DNA from 2 places in the Pseudomonas sp. AC463 genome. Region 2 is predicted to be linked to the other one. Evidence: predicted binding sites of a transcription regulator. Region 2 holds the regulator's gene; the other holds the start of a gene.
The links. The regulator sigma-54, encoded in region 2, starts transcription at its own class of promoters, with help from an activator protein. The targets are predictions, from matches to a motif close to ANTGGCATNNANNTTGCTNT.
Positions count from the first base shown of each region.

Region 1: glnA (type I glutamate--ammonia ligase) is a predicted target of sigma-54. The motif match lies at 2,773-2,792, and genes of this name have one in related genera.

Region 1 is NZ_CEEDDZ010000005.1:263,027-270,558, reverse strand. Features, by position in the region: gene typA (translational GTPase TypA) at 1-964, opposite strand, end outside; gene thiI (tRNA uracil 4-sulfurtransferase ThiI) at 1,104-2,558, opposite strand; gene glnA (type I glutamate--ammonia ligase) at 2,893-4,299, shown strand; gene AC0IYH_RS08475 (chorismate mutase) at 4,483-5,022, shown strand; gene glnL (nitrogen regulation protein NR(II)) at 5,311-6,396, shown strand; gene ntrC (nitrogen regulation protein NR(I)) at 6,393-7,532, shown strand, end outside.
Region 2 is NZ_CEEDDZ010000010.1:212,816-220,347, reverse strand. Features, by position in the region: gene mlaE (lipid asymmetry maintenance ABC transporter permease subunit MlaE) at 1-251, opposite strand, end outside; gene AC0IYH_RS15120 (ATP-binding cassette domain-containing protein) at 251-1,060, opposite strand; gene AC0IYH_RS15115 (KpsF/GutQ family sugar-phosphate isomerase) at 1,372-2,346, shown strand; gene AC0IYH_RS15110 (KdsC family phosphatase) at 2,347-2,871, shown strand; gene lptC (LPS export ABC transporter periplasmic protein LptC) at 2,880-3,452, shown strand; gene lptA (lipopolysaccharide transport periplasmic protein LptA) at 3,439-3,972, shown strand; gene lptB (LPS export ABC transporter ATP-binding protein) at 3,972-4,697, shown strand; gene AC0IYH_RS15090 (RNA polymerase factor sigma-54) at 4,894-6,387, shown strand; gene hpf (ribosome hibernation-promoting factor, HPF/YfiA family) at 6,463-6,768, shown strand; gene ptsN (PTS IIA-like nitrogen regulatory protein PtsN) at 6,779-7,243, shown strand; gene rapZ (RNase adapter RapZ) at 7,246-7,532, shown strand, end outside.

The DNA.
Region 1 (7,532 bases), on a different contig from region 2:
CTTTACCGCAGAAAGGCGAGTCGTTTACCTGGAAGGTCATGGAAACGGTTGGCTCGTCAACGGTCAGAGGCTTCATGGCCTCAACGTTGTCTGGCTGGCACAGGGTGTCGGAGATGAACAGCGAGTCCATACCGCTCACGCACACGATGTCGCCGGCGAAAGCTTCTTCAACGTCGATGCGGTGCAGGCCGTGGTGACCCATCAGCTTCAGGATACGACCGTTACGCTTCTTGCCGTCGGCGCCGATAGCAACAACCGGGGTGTTCGGCTTGACGCTACCACGAGCGATACGGCCAACGCCGATAACACCCAGGAAGCTGTTGTAGTCCAGTGCCGAGATTTGCATCTGGAACGGGCCGTCACGGTCAACTTTAGGAGCCGGTACGTTGTCGACGATCGACTGGTACAGCGGGGTCATGTCTTCAGCCATGTCGGTGTGTTCCAGACCGGCAATGCCGTTCAGGGCCGAGGCGTAGACGACTTTGAAGTCCAGCTGTTCTTCGGTAGCACCGAGGTTGTCGAACAGGTCGAAGATCTGGTCCAGAACCCAGTCCGGACGCGCGCCTGGACGGTCAACCTTGTTGATGCACACGATCGGACGCAGGCCGGCTTCGAAAGCCTTCTTGGTCACGAAACGGGTTTGCGGCATAGGGCCGTCTTGAGCGTCAACCAGCAGCAGAACGGAGTCAACCATCGACATTACGCGTTCAACTTCGCCGCCGAAGTCGGCGTGGCCCGGGGTGTCCACGATGTTGATGTGGTAGCCGTTCCAGTTGATAGCGGTGTTTTTAGCCAGGATGGTAATACCGCGCTCTTTTTCCTGGTCGTTGGAGTCCATCACGCGCTCGTCGTTGAGCTCGTTGCGCTCCAGGGTGCCGGATTGACGCAGGAGTTTGTCTACCAGGGTGGTTTTACCGTGGTCAACGTGAGCAATGATGGCGATGTTACGTAGATTTTCGATCACTTGTGTATCTCGATCAGAGGATTCGGTGTGCTGACAGGTCGTGGCAGCGATTAACAGTAGAGTCAGGCCTTGCCGTTACAGCTTGACGGCAGAGTCGGGGGGCCGGTGACGCAGGCCACAGGCAAACAGCCCCGGGCTCTTAGCTCGGTCGATAAACGCGCACATTGGCATACCCCTCACTGAGCAAATGGTGGGCATGCAGGCGACTCATCACGCCTTTGTCGCAATACAGCAGGTACTGACGGCTGTTATCCAGTTCCTTGAAACGCGCGTTCAGTGCGTAGAACGGCAGCGTTTGCACGTCGATGCCAGTGATTTCCAGCGGCTCATCTTCGGCGGCATCCGGGTGACGGATGTCGACGACGATCTGGCCGGCCAGGGCTTCGCTGACTTCTTCGATCTGCACATCCTGGCCCAATTCGTCGATTACGCGATCGATCGGGACCAGTTTGGCGTTCTCGAGCGCACGCTCCAGAATCGCCATATCAAACTGTTGTTCTTCATATTCCACGCGGTTGCGCTTGGCGTGGGTCTTGGGGTTCACCGAAATGACCCCGCAGTACTCAGGCATATGCTTGGCAAAGTCGGCGGTGCCGATTTCTTCTGCCAGGTCGATGATGTCCTGTTTGTGGCTGGCGATCAGCGGGCGCAAGACCAGCTTCTCGGTGACGCAATCAATCAGCGACAGGTTCGGCAGCGTCTGGCTCGATACCTGGGAGATCGCTTCACCGGTCACCAACGCGTCAATCTGCAATTGATCGGCGATTCGGGACGCAGCGCGCAACATCATACGCTTCAATACCACGCCCATATGACTGTTATCGACTTTGCCGAGAATTTCGCCCAGCACTTCCTCGAACGGTACGCTCACAAATAGCACGCGTTGGGAGCTGCCGTACTTCTTCCAGATAAAGTGCGCGACTTCCATCACGCCCAATTCGTGTGCACGCCCGCCCAGGTTAAAGAAGCAGAAGTGGCTCATCAGGCCGCGGCGCATGATCTGGTAGGCCGCCACCGTGGAATCGAAACCGCCGGACATAAGCACCAGGGTCTGTTCCAGGGCGCCCAGCGGGTAGCCGCCGATGCTGTTGTGCTGGCTGTGGATCACAAACAACCGTTGGTCGCGAATTTCCATGCGCACTTCAATTTGCGGCGCTTTCAAGGAAATTCCGGCGGCACCGCACTCGCGACGCAACTTGCTGCCGACGTATTTCTCGACGTCCATGGAGCTGAACGTGTGCTTGCCGGCACGCTTGCAGCGCACCGAAAAAATCTTGCCCTCGATCTCACTGCCGAAGTGCTGTTTGCACTTCTCGGTGATGTCGTCGAAGTCGCCCAGCGGGTACTCATCCACCTGCAGGAAATGCGCGATGCCCGGCATGCAGCTCAGGCGCTCGGTCATGTCCTTCAAGGCTTTGGCGTCGGTGATGCGGGTTTCCAGCTCGAGGTTGTCCCACACGCCATTCACCACCACAGCCGGGTCCAGGTCACGGAGCACGGCACGGATGTTCTTGGCCAACTGACGGATGAAACGCGTCCGTACCGGTCGGCTCTTGATGGTGATTTCGGGGAAGACTTTAACGATTAATTTCATGGAAACAGCGCGCGCCGGGCCTGCTGAAAAAGGGGGGCGCGGATTATAGCGGAAATCGCTCAAGGTTTAACCAGTTAATATGCACAGACCTCGATGCGCACTAAAGCAGTGCATTTACACGCGTTTACGCCACATTGCGGTGCGCTATTTTTGCGCTTTTGTCGCAATGCACCTTTATAGGGGCGTTTTTGGAGCAAAAAACCCATGTTGGCGCACTGGCATGCAATTTGCTCTCTTGTGAGGCAGGTTGCCATGGCGGACTATCCGCGCCGGCATCACCCACATTCTAAGGGCTAACTCCACTACCCCAGCCCGAAGCCACCCGGAGGACACTATGTCGAAGTCGGTTCAACTCATCAAAGATCATGACGTTAAATGGATTGATCTGCGCTTCACGGACACCAAAGGCACTCAGCACCACGTGACCATGCCGGCTCGCGATGCGCTGGATGATGCTTTCTTCGAAGAAGGCAAAATGTTCGACGGTTCCTCCATTGCCGGCTGGAAAGGCATCGAAGCCTCCGACATGATCCTGATGCCGGACGACAGCACTGCCGTGCTGGACCCGTTCACCGAAGAAGCCACCCTGATCCTGGTGTGCGACGTGATCGAGCCGTCGACCATGCAAGGCTACGACCGCGACCCACGTGCGATCGCCAAGCGTGCCGAGGAATACCTGAAGTCCACCGGTATCGGTGACACCGTATTCGTAGGTCCGGAGCCAGAATTCTTCATCTTCGACCAAGTCAAGTTCAAGTCCGACATCTCCGGCTCCATGTTCAAGATCTACTCCGAACAAGGTTCGTGGATGTCCGACCAGGACGTGGAAGGCGGCAACCATGGCCACCGTCCAGGCATCAAAGGTGGCTACTTCCCGGTTCCGCCGTTCGACCACGACCACGAAATCCGTACCTCCATGTGCAACGCCATGGAAGACATGGGCCTGGTCATCGAAGTGCACCACCACGAAGTGGCCACTGCCGGCCAGAACGAAATCGGTGTGAAGTTCAACACCCTGGTGGCCAAGGCTGACGAAGTTCAGACCCTGAAGTACTGCGTACACAACACTGCCGTTGCTTACGGCCGTACCGCTACCTTCATGCCTAAGCCGCTGTACGGCGATAACGGTTCGGGTATGCACGTTCACCTGTCCATCGCCAAAGATGGCAAGAACACGTTTGCTGGCGAAGGTTATGCCGGCCTGTCCGACACCGCCCTGTACTTCATCGGCGGTATCATCAAGCACGGTAAGGCCCTGAACGGCTTCACCAACCCGTCGACCAACTCCTACAAGCGTCTGGTCCCAGGTTTCGAAGCGCCAGTAATGCTGGCCTACTCGGCTCGCAACCGTTCCGCCTCGATCCGTATTCCTTACGTGTCCAGCCCTCGCGCTCGCCGTATCGAAGCTCGCTTCCCGGATCCGGCAGCCAACCCGTACCTGGCCTTCGCTGCCTTGGTAATGGCCGGCCTGGACGGTATCCAGAACAAGATCCACCCTGGCGACGCCGCCGACAAAAACTTGTACGACCTGCCGCCTGAAGAGGCCAAAGAGATCCCACAAGTGTGCGGCAGCCTGAAAGAAGCCCTGGAAGAGCTGGACAAAGGCCGTGCGTTCCTGACCAAAGGCGGCGTGTTCAGCGACGACTTCATCGACGCTTACATCGGCCTGAAAAGCGAAGAAGAAATCAAGGTTCGCACCTTCGTACACCCACTGGAATACGAGCTGTACTACAGCTGCTGATCCAGTAGCGCTGCTTAACGTGGCGTGACAAAAAAGACCTCCTTCGGGAGGTCTTTTTTTGCCCGGGATTCACCCAAGGCAAACGCACAACGTAAGGTAGCGCCAGATTGACACTGCTCTTGATCTGCAAACCCAATCCAAAATGTGGGAAAGGGCAAGCCCCCTCCCACCAGGAGATCACCGTTGAAACATTGCCTTGTGTCCGCCCTGCTGCTCTTCAGCGCCTACGCATCCGCTGCACCTCCCACCACCCTAGCCCCACTGCTTAACAGCATCGCCGAGCGCCTGGAAATCGCCGACCAAGTGGCCCTGAGCAAATGGGACAGCCACAAGCCCGTAGAGGACAAAACGCGCGAACAAGAAGTGATCGCCAGCGTCGTCGCCCAGGCACCGAGCTACAAATTGGCCCCTGCCGCCGCCGAGCAGTTTTTCTCCGCGCAGATTGAAGCGAACAAACTGGTGCAGTACACCCACCTCTCCGACTGGCAGTTCCAGGGCAAGGCGCCTGACGATCCGCGCCCGGACCTGGTGAAGCAAATCCGCCCGCAGTTGGACCAGTTGCAAAAACGCCTGCTGCAGCAATTGGCGGACTTCACCCCACAGCGCACCGACCCGCAGTGCGCGCAGTGGCTGGCCGAAGCGGTGCATGAGCCGCTGAACGACCCGCTGCGCCAGCTCGCAATGATCCGCGCCACCGCCGAGCTGTGTATCTACAAAGGCTAACGCCCGCTCCTACATTTGAATTGCCTACGTTCAGGTGCTTGTGTACAGGTTCCTGAACAACCTTCACAAAACCGCACTATATTGGTGCGATAGCCTGCACCCTTCCCACCGACCCACACCATTTTGGTTCGAAACTTCCCGTGTAAGCTGGCAGAACGCCACAGTTTCGAGCCTAAAACCCCTATTTCAGGGGTTTAACGCTTCTTTTCGGAGCCTTGGTTTGGTTTTTGCATTTTCCTTGTATCAGCGTGTGCCTCAAGCCCGCGCCTTGCTCCAAAAGAGGTCCTGATGACCATCAGCGATGCACTGCACCGTTTGCTACTCGACAACCTGACTACCGCAACCATCCTGCTCAACGACGACCTGCGTCTTGAGTACATGAACCCGGCAGCGGAGATGCTCCTGGCCATCAGCGGCCAGCGCAGCCATGGGCAGTTCATCAGCGAGCTGTTCACCGAGTCGGCCGAAGCCTTGAGCTCGTTGCGCCAGGCAGTGGAGCAGGCACACCCGTTTACCAAGCGCGAGGCGATGCTCACGGCCCTGACCGGCCAGACGCTGACCGTCGACTACGCCGTGACCCCGATCCTGAGCAACGGTGCCACGTTGCTGTTGCTCGAAGTGCACCCCCGCGACCGCCTGCTGCGCATCACCAAAGAAGAAGCGCAGCTGTCCAAGCAGGAAACCAGCAAGATGCTGGTGCGCGGCCTCGCCCATGAGATCAAGAACCCGCTGGGCGGCATTCGCGGCGCGGCGCAGTTGCTGGCCCGCGAGCTGCCCGAAGAGCACCTCAAGGACTACACCAACGTCATCATTGAAGAGGCCGATCGCCTGCGCAACCTGGTGGACCGCATGCTCGGCTCCAACAAGCTGCCCTCGCTGGCGATGACTAACGTGCATGAGGTACTGGAGCGCGTTTGCCAGCTGGTCGAGGCCGAAAGCCAAGGCTGCATCACCCTGGTGCGCGACTACGACCCGAGTATTCCCGACGTATTGATCGACCGCGAACAGATGATCCAGGCGGTGCTCAATATCGTGCGCAACGCCATGCAGGCCATCAGCAGCCAGAACGAGCTGCGCCTGGGCCGCATCAGCCTGCGCACCCGCGCCCTGCGCCAGTTCACCATCGGTCACGTGCGCCACCGCCTGGTCACCAAGGTCGAGATCATCGACAACGGCCCGGGCATTCCTGCGGAACTCCAGGAAACCATCTTCTTTCCCATGGTCAGCGGCCGCCCGGACGGTACCGGGCTGGGCCTGGCCATTACCCAGAACATCATCAGCCAGCACCAGGGTCTGATCGAATGTGAGAGCCATCCCGGCCACACCACGTTCTCGATCTTTCTGCCTCTGGAACAAGGAGCCCCATCGACATGAGCCGTAGTGAAACTGTCTGGATCGTCGATGACGACCGTTCTATCCGCTGGGTCCTCGAGAAAGCCTTGCAACAGGAAGGCATGACCACCCAGAGCTTCGACAGCGCCGACGGGGTGATGAGCCGCCTGGCCCGCCAGCAGCCCGACGTGATCATCTCTGACATCCGCATGCCCGGCGCCAGTGGCCTGGACCTGCTGGCGCGGATCCGCGAGCAGCACCCGCGCCTGCCGGTGATCATCATGACCGCGCACTCGGACCTGGACAGCGCTGTCGCGTCCTACCAGGGCGGCGCCTTTGAATACCTGCCCAAGCCGTTCGACGTGGACGAGGCGGTGGCGCTGGTAAAACGCGCCAACCAGCACGCCCAGGAACAACAGAACCAGGAAGCCCCTCCGGCCCTGACCCGCACCCCGGAAATCATCGGCGAAGCGCCGGCGATGCAGGAAGTGTTTCGCGCCATCGGGCGCTTGAGCCACTCCAACATCACCGTGCTGATCAACGGCGAATCGGGTACCGGTAAAGAGCTGGTCGCCCACGCCTTGCACCGTCACAGCCCACGGGCGGCCTCGCCGTTCATTGCGCTGAACATGGCGGCGATCCCCAAGGACCTGATGGAGTCCGAGCTGTTCGGCCATGAGAAAGGCGCGTTCACCGGCGCGGCCAACCTGCGTCGCGGGCGTTTTGAACAGGCGGACGGCGGCACGCTGTTCCTCGATGAAATCGGCGACATGCCGGCCGACACCCAGACCCGCCTGCTGCGCGTATTGGCCGACGGCGAGTTCTACCGTGTTGGCGGGCACACGCCGGTCAAGGTCGACGTGCGCATCATCGCGGCCACCCACCAGAACCTCGAAACCCTGGTACACGCTGGCAAGTTCCGTGAGGACTTGTTTCACCGCCTCAACGTGATCCGCATCCACATCCCGCGCATGTCGGACCGTCGCGAAGACATCCCGACCCTGGCCCGCCACTTCCTCAGTCGCGCCGCCCAGGAGCTGGCCGTCGAGCCCAAGCTGCTGAAAAGCGAGACCGAGGAATACCTGAAGAACCTGCCGTGGCCCGGCAACGTGCGCCAACTGGAGAACACTTGCCGCTGGATCACCGTGATGGCGTCCGGGCGTGAGGTGCACATCAGC
Region 2 (7,532 bases):
CTGGACAGGATATTGAAGCCCTGCAACGCCAGCACCATGCCGATGAACACCCCGGAGACCACGATGATCACCAGGGACATCACGCCCACCGAATGCAGTTGCTTGATCAGCAGGCCAAAGCCGCCGCCAATGCCGCCGCGACCGAGCAGGGCGTGGAACAGGAAAATCGTCGAACGGCCCAGCACTTCGACGATGTCGATGCCGGAGCGACCGAAAAGGCGGACCTTTTCGATTAGAGATGTCTTGCGCATCAGCGCTTCCCCAGAAGATCTGAGCGGTAATCCGCTGCCGGAAAGTGAAAAGGCACAGGGCCATCGGGATCGCCGGTCATGAATTGGCGAATACGCGGGTTGTCGGCGTTCATCAGTTCTTCAGGCGTGCCTTGCCCCAGTACCTGGCCATCGCCTACTACATAGAGGTAATCGGCAATGCTCGCGGTTTCTGCAAGGTCGTGGGAAACAACGATGCTGGTGATGCCCAACGCATCGTTGAGCAGGCGGATCAGGCGTACCAGCACGCCCATGGCAATGGGGTCCTGGCCAACGAAGGGCTCATCGTACATGAGGATCTGCGGGTCGAGGGCAATCGCACGGGCCAGGGCCACACGGCGCTTCATGCCGCCAGAGAGTTCGTCGGGCATCAGGTCGATGGCACCGCGAAGGCCCACGGCCTGGAGTTTCAGCAACACGATGTCACGAATCATTTCATCGGACAGCTGGGTATGCACCCGCAGCGGAAACGCTACGTTCTCGAATACATCCAGGTCGGTGAACAGCGCACCGCTCTGGAACAGCACGCCCATGTGCTTGCGCGCATCGAACAGATCGCTGCGCGACAACGTCGGCAGGTTCTGGCCGTTGACCCACACTTCGCCGGCGGTGGGGCGCAATTGCATGCCCATCAGACGCAACAGGGTGGTCTTACCGCAACCGGAAGGCCCCATGATGCCCGTGACCTTGCCGCGGGGAATGCGAATATCGACGTTATTGAAGATGCTGCGCGTCCCGCGCTTGAAGGTCAGTCCCTTCAGCTCGACCGCGTAGGCGTTATCGGCACTCATCTAAACTCCTTGGGATGCAGCCTCTCACTCAGACACCACGCTTGCGACAAACGTTTGCAACGCCTGCGCAATAAATAGCCATATGGGCTGGGCGGACCGGGCTGGCGGCGAACTATATCACTGCTGGTACAACGCGCCCAAGGCCGGAACAGCGCTTGTTCAGATCCAGGACAGGGAAAAAACGTTGCTGGCTGTGTTAATGAGAATGGAATCTCGGGCAGTCGGTAAATAAAGCCTGACGAACTTGCGTGAGGGAATCGATCATTACCGCTATAATCGCCGACTTTTCGTCAGGCTATACGATTTCAGACATGAGCCAATCCAGCGACCTTATTCAATCCGCACAACGCACCATCCGCCTAGAGCTTGAAGCCGTAGAAGGCTTGCTGGCCCATATCGACGCGGATTTCGTACGCGCCTGCGAGATGATTCTGGCCAGCAAAGGCCGCGTTGTCGTAGTCGGCATGGGCAAGTCGGGCCACGTCGGCAACAAGATCGCCGCCACCCTGGCGAGCACCGGGACCACCGCTTTTTTTGTGCACCCGGCCGAAGCCAGCCATGGCGACATGGGCATGATCACCAAGGATGACATCATCCTGGCCCTGTCCAACTCCGGCACCACCAACGAAATCGTAACCCTGCTGCCGCTGATCAAGCGCCTGGGCATCAAGATGATCAGCGTCACCGGCAACCCGGAATCGACACTGGCCAGGGCCGCCGAAGTGAACCTGAATGTTCACGTGGCCCACGAAGCCTGCCCGCTGAACCTTGCACCGACCTCCTCCACCACCGCCGCCCTGGTCATGGGCGACGCCCTGGCCGTGGCGCTGCTGGAAGCCCGTGGTTTTACCGCCGAAGATTTCGCGTTTTCCCACCCAGGCGGCGCACTGGGTCGCCGCTTGCTGCTTAAAGTGGAAAACGTCATGCACTCGGGCGATGAATTGCCCCACGTCCAACGCGGCACGTTGCTGAAGGACGCGCTGATGGAAATGACCCGCAAGGGCCTGGGCATGACCGTCATCCTGGAAACCGACGGCAGACTGGCCGGGGTCTTCACCGACGGCGACTTGCGCCGCACCCTGGACCGCACCATCGACATCCATACGGCCACCATCGACGCGGTGATGACCCCTCACGGCAAGACTGCACGCCCCGAGATGCTGGCGGCCGAAGCCTTGAAGATCATGGAAGACCACAAGATTGGCGCGCTGGTGGTGGTTGATGCCAACGACCACCCGATTGGCGCCCTGAATATGCACGACTTGCTGCGTGCGGGAGTGATGTAAATGACCAGCGACCTGATGCAACGCGGCAAAAACATCAAGCTGGCGATTTTCGACGTCGACGGCGTGCTGACCGATGGCCGCCTGTACTTCCTCGAAGACGGCAGCGAATTCAAGACGTTCAACACCCTCGACGGCCAAGGCATCAAGATGCTGATGGCTTCGGGCGTGCAAACAGCGATTATCAGCGGCAGAAAAACCCCCGTTGTGGAACGCCGCGCACAAAACCTGGGGATTCCTCACCTGTATCAGGGCCGCGAGGATAAACTGGTGGTTCTGGACGAGCTTCTTGGCCAACTCAACCTAAGCTATGAGCAGGTCGCCTATTTGGGTGATGATCTGCCTGACCTGCCGGTCATTCGCCGAGTCGGCCTGGGCATGGCCGTCGCCAATGCGGCGTCGTTCGTGCGTGAGCATGCCCACGGTATCACCACCGCGCGGGGTGGCGAAGGTGCCGCACGCGAGTTCTGCGAGCTGATTCTGCGCGCCCAGGGCAGCCTTGATGCAGCCCACGCCGCCTACTTATAGAGCGTTTTATGCTGAGTAAAAAGATTCGTAACATCCTGCTATTCGGGGTCATCGCCGCGCTGTTTCTCGCAGTGGGCTACTGGAATATCAGCCCGGAGCGCTTCCTCGACCAGCCTGCGGCGCAGGTTGACGAAGGGGCTATCGATTACTACGCCATCAACGCCAAGAGCGTGCAGTTCCTGCCTGATGGCAAGGTTCAGTACGAGATGACGTCGGACAAGGTCGAGCATTTGAAGGCTACCGAAGTCACCCTGCTGACCAACCCGGACATGAACATTTACCGCGGCACCGAATTCCCATGGCACGTCACCAGCAAGCGTGGCGAGGTCAACCCGGACGGTACCGAGGTGGAACTGATCGACTCGGTACGCGTTGCGCGCACCGACGATAAAAAACGTGAGACCGTGATTACCAGCAGTCGCATGACCGTATTCCCGCAGAAGCAATATGCGCAGACCGAGCAAGACGTTAGAATCGACGGCGCTGGCGGTGTATCGACTGGCAAGGGAATGAAAGCGTATTTGAAAGAAAGCAGGATACACCTGCTATCGAACGTAAGAGGACAGTATGAGGCTCGTTAAAACTCTCCCTATTTTGCTCGGTCTGGGCGCAGCACTGGGAAGCGTGAGCGCCTGGGCTCTGCCGAACGATAGCCAGCAACCGATCCACATCTCGGCTGACGATGCGCAGTTGGATGACAAGCAAGGTGTTGCCACCTACACCGGCGGCGTCATCATCACCCAAGGGTCGATGAAGATCACCGGTAACACCGTGACACTGACGCGCACCCAGAGCGGTGATATCGACGTCGTGACCTCGGTAGGCAACCTGGCTTACTTCGAACAGAAGCAGTCCGCTGCCGACACCGGCCCGATGAAGGGCTACGGCAAGACCATTCAGTACCACGCCCAGCAGAACCGCATCGTGCTGATCGACCAGGCTAAAGTACTCAGCCCCGACGGCAACTCCACGGAAGGTGAGAAAATCACCTATGACACCGTGAAACAGATCGCTAACGCCGGTCGTGCCAATGGCTCCAAGGTGACTGCACCACGCCCACGCATCGACATGGTTATCCAGCCGAAGAAGAAGGCCGAGTAATGGCAACCCTGAAAGCCCAGCATCTGGCCAAGGCCTATAAAAGCCGTCAGGTCGTGCGCGACGTCAGCCTGTCGATCGACAGCGGCCAGATCGTCGGCTTGCTCGGCCCCAACGGCGCCGGCAAGACCACCTGCTTCTACATGATCGTCGGCCTGGTCCAGGCGGACCAGGGTCGCGTGCTGATCGACGACTTGGACGTCAGCCACCAGCCCATGCACGGCCGCGCCCGTGCCGGTATCGGCTATCTCCCACAAGAGGCGTCGATCTTCCGCAAGCTGTCGGTAGCCGACAACATCATGGCGATCCTCGAGACCCGAAAGGAACTCGACCGTGACGGCCGCCGCAAGGAGCTGGAAAGCCTGCTGCAGGAATTCCACATCAACCACATTCGCGACAACCTCGGCATGAGCCTGTCCGGTGGTGAACGCCGCCGCGTGGAGATCGCCCGCGCCCTGGCCACGGCGCCCAAGTTCATCCTGCTGGACGAACCGTTTGCCGGCGTCGACCCGATCTCGGTCGGCGACATCAAGCAGATCATCCATCATCTCAAGGCCAAGGGTATCGGTGTGCTGATCACCGACCACAACGTGCGTGAGACCCTCGATATCTGCGAGACCGCGTATATCGTGAACGATGGCCAGCTGATCGCCGAAGGCGATTCCGCCACTATCCTGGCCAATGAACTGGTCAAGGAAGTGTACCTGGGTCACGAGTTCCGCCTGTAAAGCTGCCTGTTACAACTGGCGGTGGCAGGTCGTTTGCCCGAAGCGCGGGCGTCAATGAAAACCTCCATATTTTTATTGTTACCGCGCTCTAGGCAAAGCCCCCGATATCAGGCATATAATTTGCTTATGTTTGGCGCTCACGCGCCCTGTCGTGGATGGCGCATTGCGCCGGCGAATAAGGTGTTAAGCCCCTGCCATGAAACCATCGCTAGTCCTGAGAATGGGCCAGCAGCTGACGATGACACCGCAGCTGCAACAGGCCATCCGCCTACTCCAATTGTCGACCCTGGACCTGCAACAGGAAATCCAGGAGGCCCTGGAGTCCAATCCGATGCTCGAACGCCAGGAAGAAGGCGACGACTTCGATAATGCAGACCCGCTGGCCGACAACATAGAGCAAAAACCCAACTCCGACGTGCAGGAACCCTCCTACCAGGAAACCGCCCCTACGGTGGATAACCTTGAGGAAGGCGACTGGAACGAACGCATTCCCAACGAACTCCCGGTGGACACCGCCTGGGAGGACGTCTACCAGACCAGCGCCAGCAGCCTGCCCAGCAATGACGATGACGAGTGGGACTTCACCACCCGCACCTCCGTCGGCGAAAGCCTGCAGAGCCATTTGCTGTGGCAACTGAACCTGGCGCCGATGTCGGATACTGATCGCCTGATCGCCGTAACCCTGATCGACTGCATCAACAACCAGGGTTATCTGGACGAAACACTCGAAGAGATCCTTGAAGCCTTCGACCCGGAGCTGGACATCGAGCTGGACGAGATCGAGGCCGTCCTGCACCGTATCCAGCAGTTCGAGCCCGCCGGCATCGGCGCGCGCTCCCTCAGCGAATGCCTGCTGCTGCAACTGCGCCAGCTGCCCGCCAAAACTCCTTGGCTCGCCGAGGCACAGCGCCTGGTCACCGACTACATCGACTTGCTCGGCGCCCGCGACTACAGCCAGCTGATGCGCCGCATGAAGCTCAAGGAAGACGACCTGCGCCAGATCATCGAGCTGGTACAGAGCCTCAACCCGCGCCCAGGCTCGCAGATCGAGTCCAGCGAAGCCGAATACGTCGTGCCTGACGTTATCGTGCGCAAGGACAACGAGCGCTGGCTGGTGGAGCTGAACCAGGAGTCGGTGCCACGCCTGCGGGTCAACCCGCAATACGCAGGCTTTGTACGCCGCGCCGACACCAGCGCCGACAACACCTTCATGCGCAACCAGTTGCAGGAAGCGCGCTGGTTCATCAAGAGCCTGCAAAGCCGTAACGAAACCCTGATGAAAGTCGCCACGCAGATCGTCGAGCACCAGCGCGGCTTCCTGGAATACGGCGACGAAGCAATGAAACCGCTGGTGCTGCACGATATCGCCGAGGCGGTAGGCATGCACGAATCGACGATTTCCCGGGTGACCACGCAAAAATTCATGCATACCCCACGGGGTATTTATGAACTGAAATACTTTTTCTCCAGCCACGTCAGCACCTCCGAAGGCGGTGAATGCTCGTCCACGGCGATCCGCGCGATCATCAAAAAACTGGTTGCCGCGGAAAATCAGAAAAAGCCGTTGAGTGACAGCAAGATCGCTGGTTTACTGGAGGCACAAGGCATTCAGGTCGCCCGTCGAACCGTCGCCAAGTACCGCGAGTCCCTTGGGATCGCGCCTTCCAGCGAGCGTAAGCGTTTGATGTGACGGGCGGGCCACAGCGTTCCAGTGGTGGGTATTCCTGCCCACCGCTTTATGCACTGGCAACGAAGGAGAAGCTGTATGCAAGTCAACATCAGTGGACACCAGCTGGAAGTCACCAAACCCCTGCGTGAATACACCGAGAGCAAGTTGAACAAGCTTGCGGGGCATTTTGACAAGATCACCAACGTGCAGGTCATCATGGAGGTCGATAAGCTCAAGCAGAAAATCGAGGCCACCCTGCACGTACCGAATGCCAAGCTCGTCGCCAATGCGGAACATGAGGACATGTACGCGGCGATTGACTCGCTCTACGACAAGCTGGACCGCCAACTCATAAAGCATAAGGAAAAGAATCTGCACCTGATGCAAGGTACAGGTCGTTAACTCTCCCCCCATGATCCGACTTGAAACCATCCTGACCCCCGGCCGTTCCCTTGTGAACGCGCCGGGCGGCAGCAAGAAGAAAGCCCTCGAACAGATTGCCAACCTGATCAGCCGCGAAGTGCCTGAGCTGGAGATGCAAGATGTCTACGAGGCTCTGATTGCCCGTGAAAAACTCGGCTCCACGGGTTTTGGCAACGGCATCGCCATCCCTCACTGCCGCCTCAAAGGCTGCGATACACCGGTCAGCGCCCTGCTGCACCTGGACGCTCCCATCGATTTCGACGCCATCGACGGTGCACCGGTTGACCTGCTGTTTGTACTGCTGGTCCCGCAGGCCGCCACCGATGCGCACCTGGAACTGCTTCGGCAGATCGCCAGCATGCTCGACCGCAAGGAAGTACGCGACAAACTGCGAGGTGCCAGCAGCAACGAGGCGCTGTACCAGGTTGTCCTGGATGAACAAAGCGGGCAGTAACCATGCGTTTGATCATCGTCAGCGGCCGCTCCGGCTCGGGTAAAAGCACCGCCCTCAATGTTCTTGAGGACAACGGTTTCTATTGCATCGACAACCTGCCCGCCGGCCTGCTGCCGGAACTTGCCGAACGCGCCTTGATCCACACCGAACTGGCGCAGCCGCTGGTTGCCGTTTCGATTGATGCCCGCAACCTACCCAGCCACCTTGAGCGATTCCCGCAATTGCTCGAAGAAGTGCGGGCCAAGCACATTCACTGTGATGTGCTGTACCTGGATGCCGACGAAGAAAC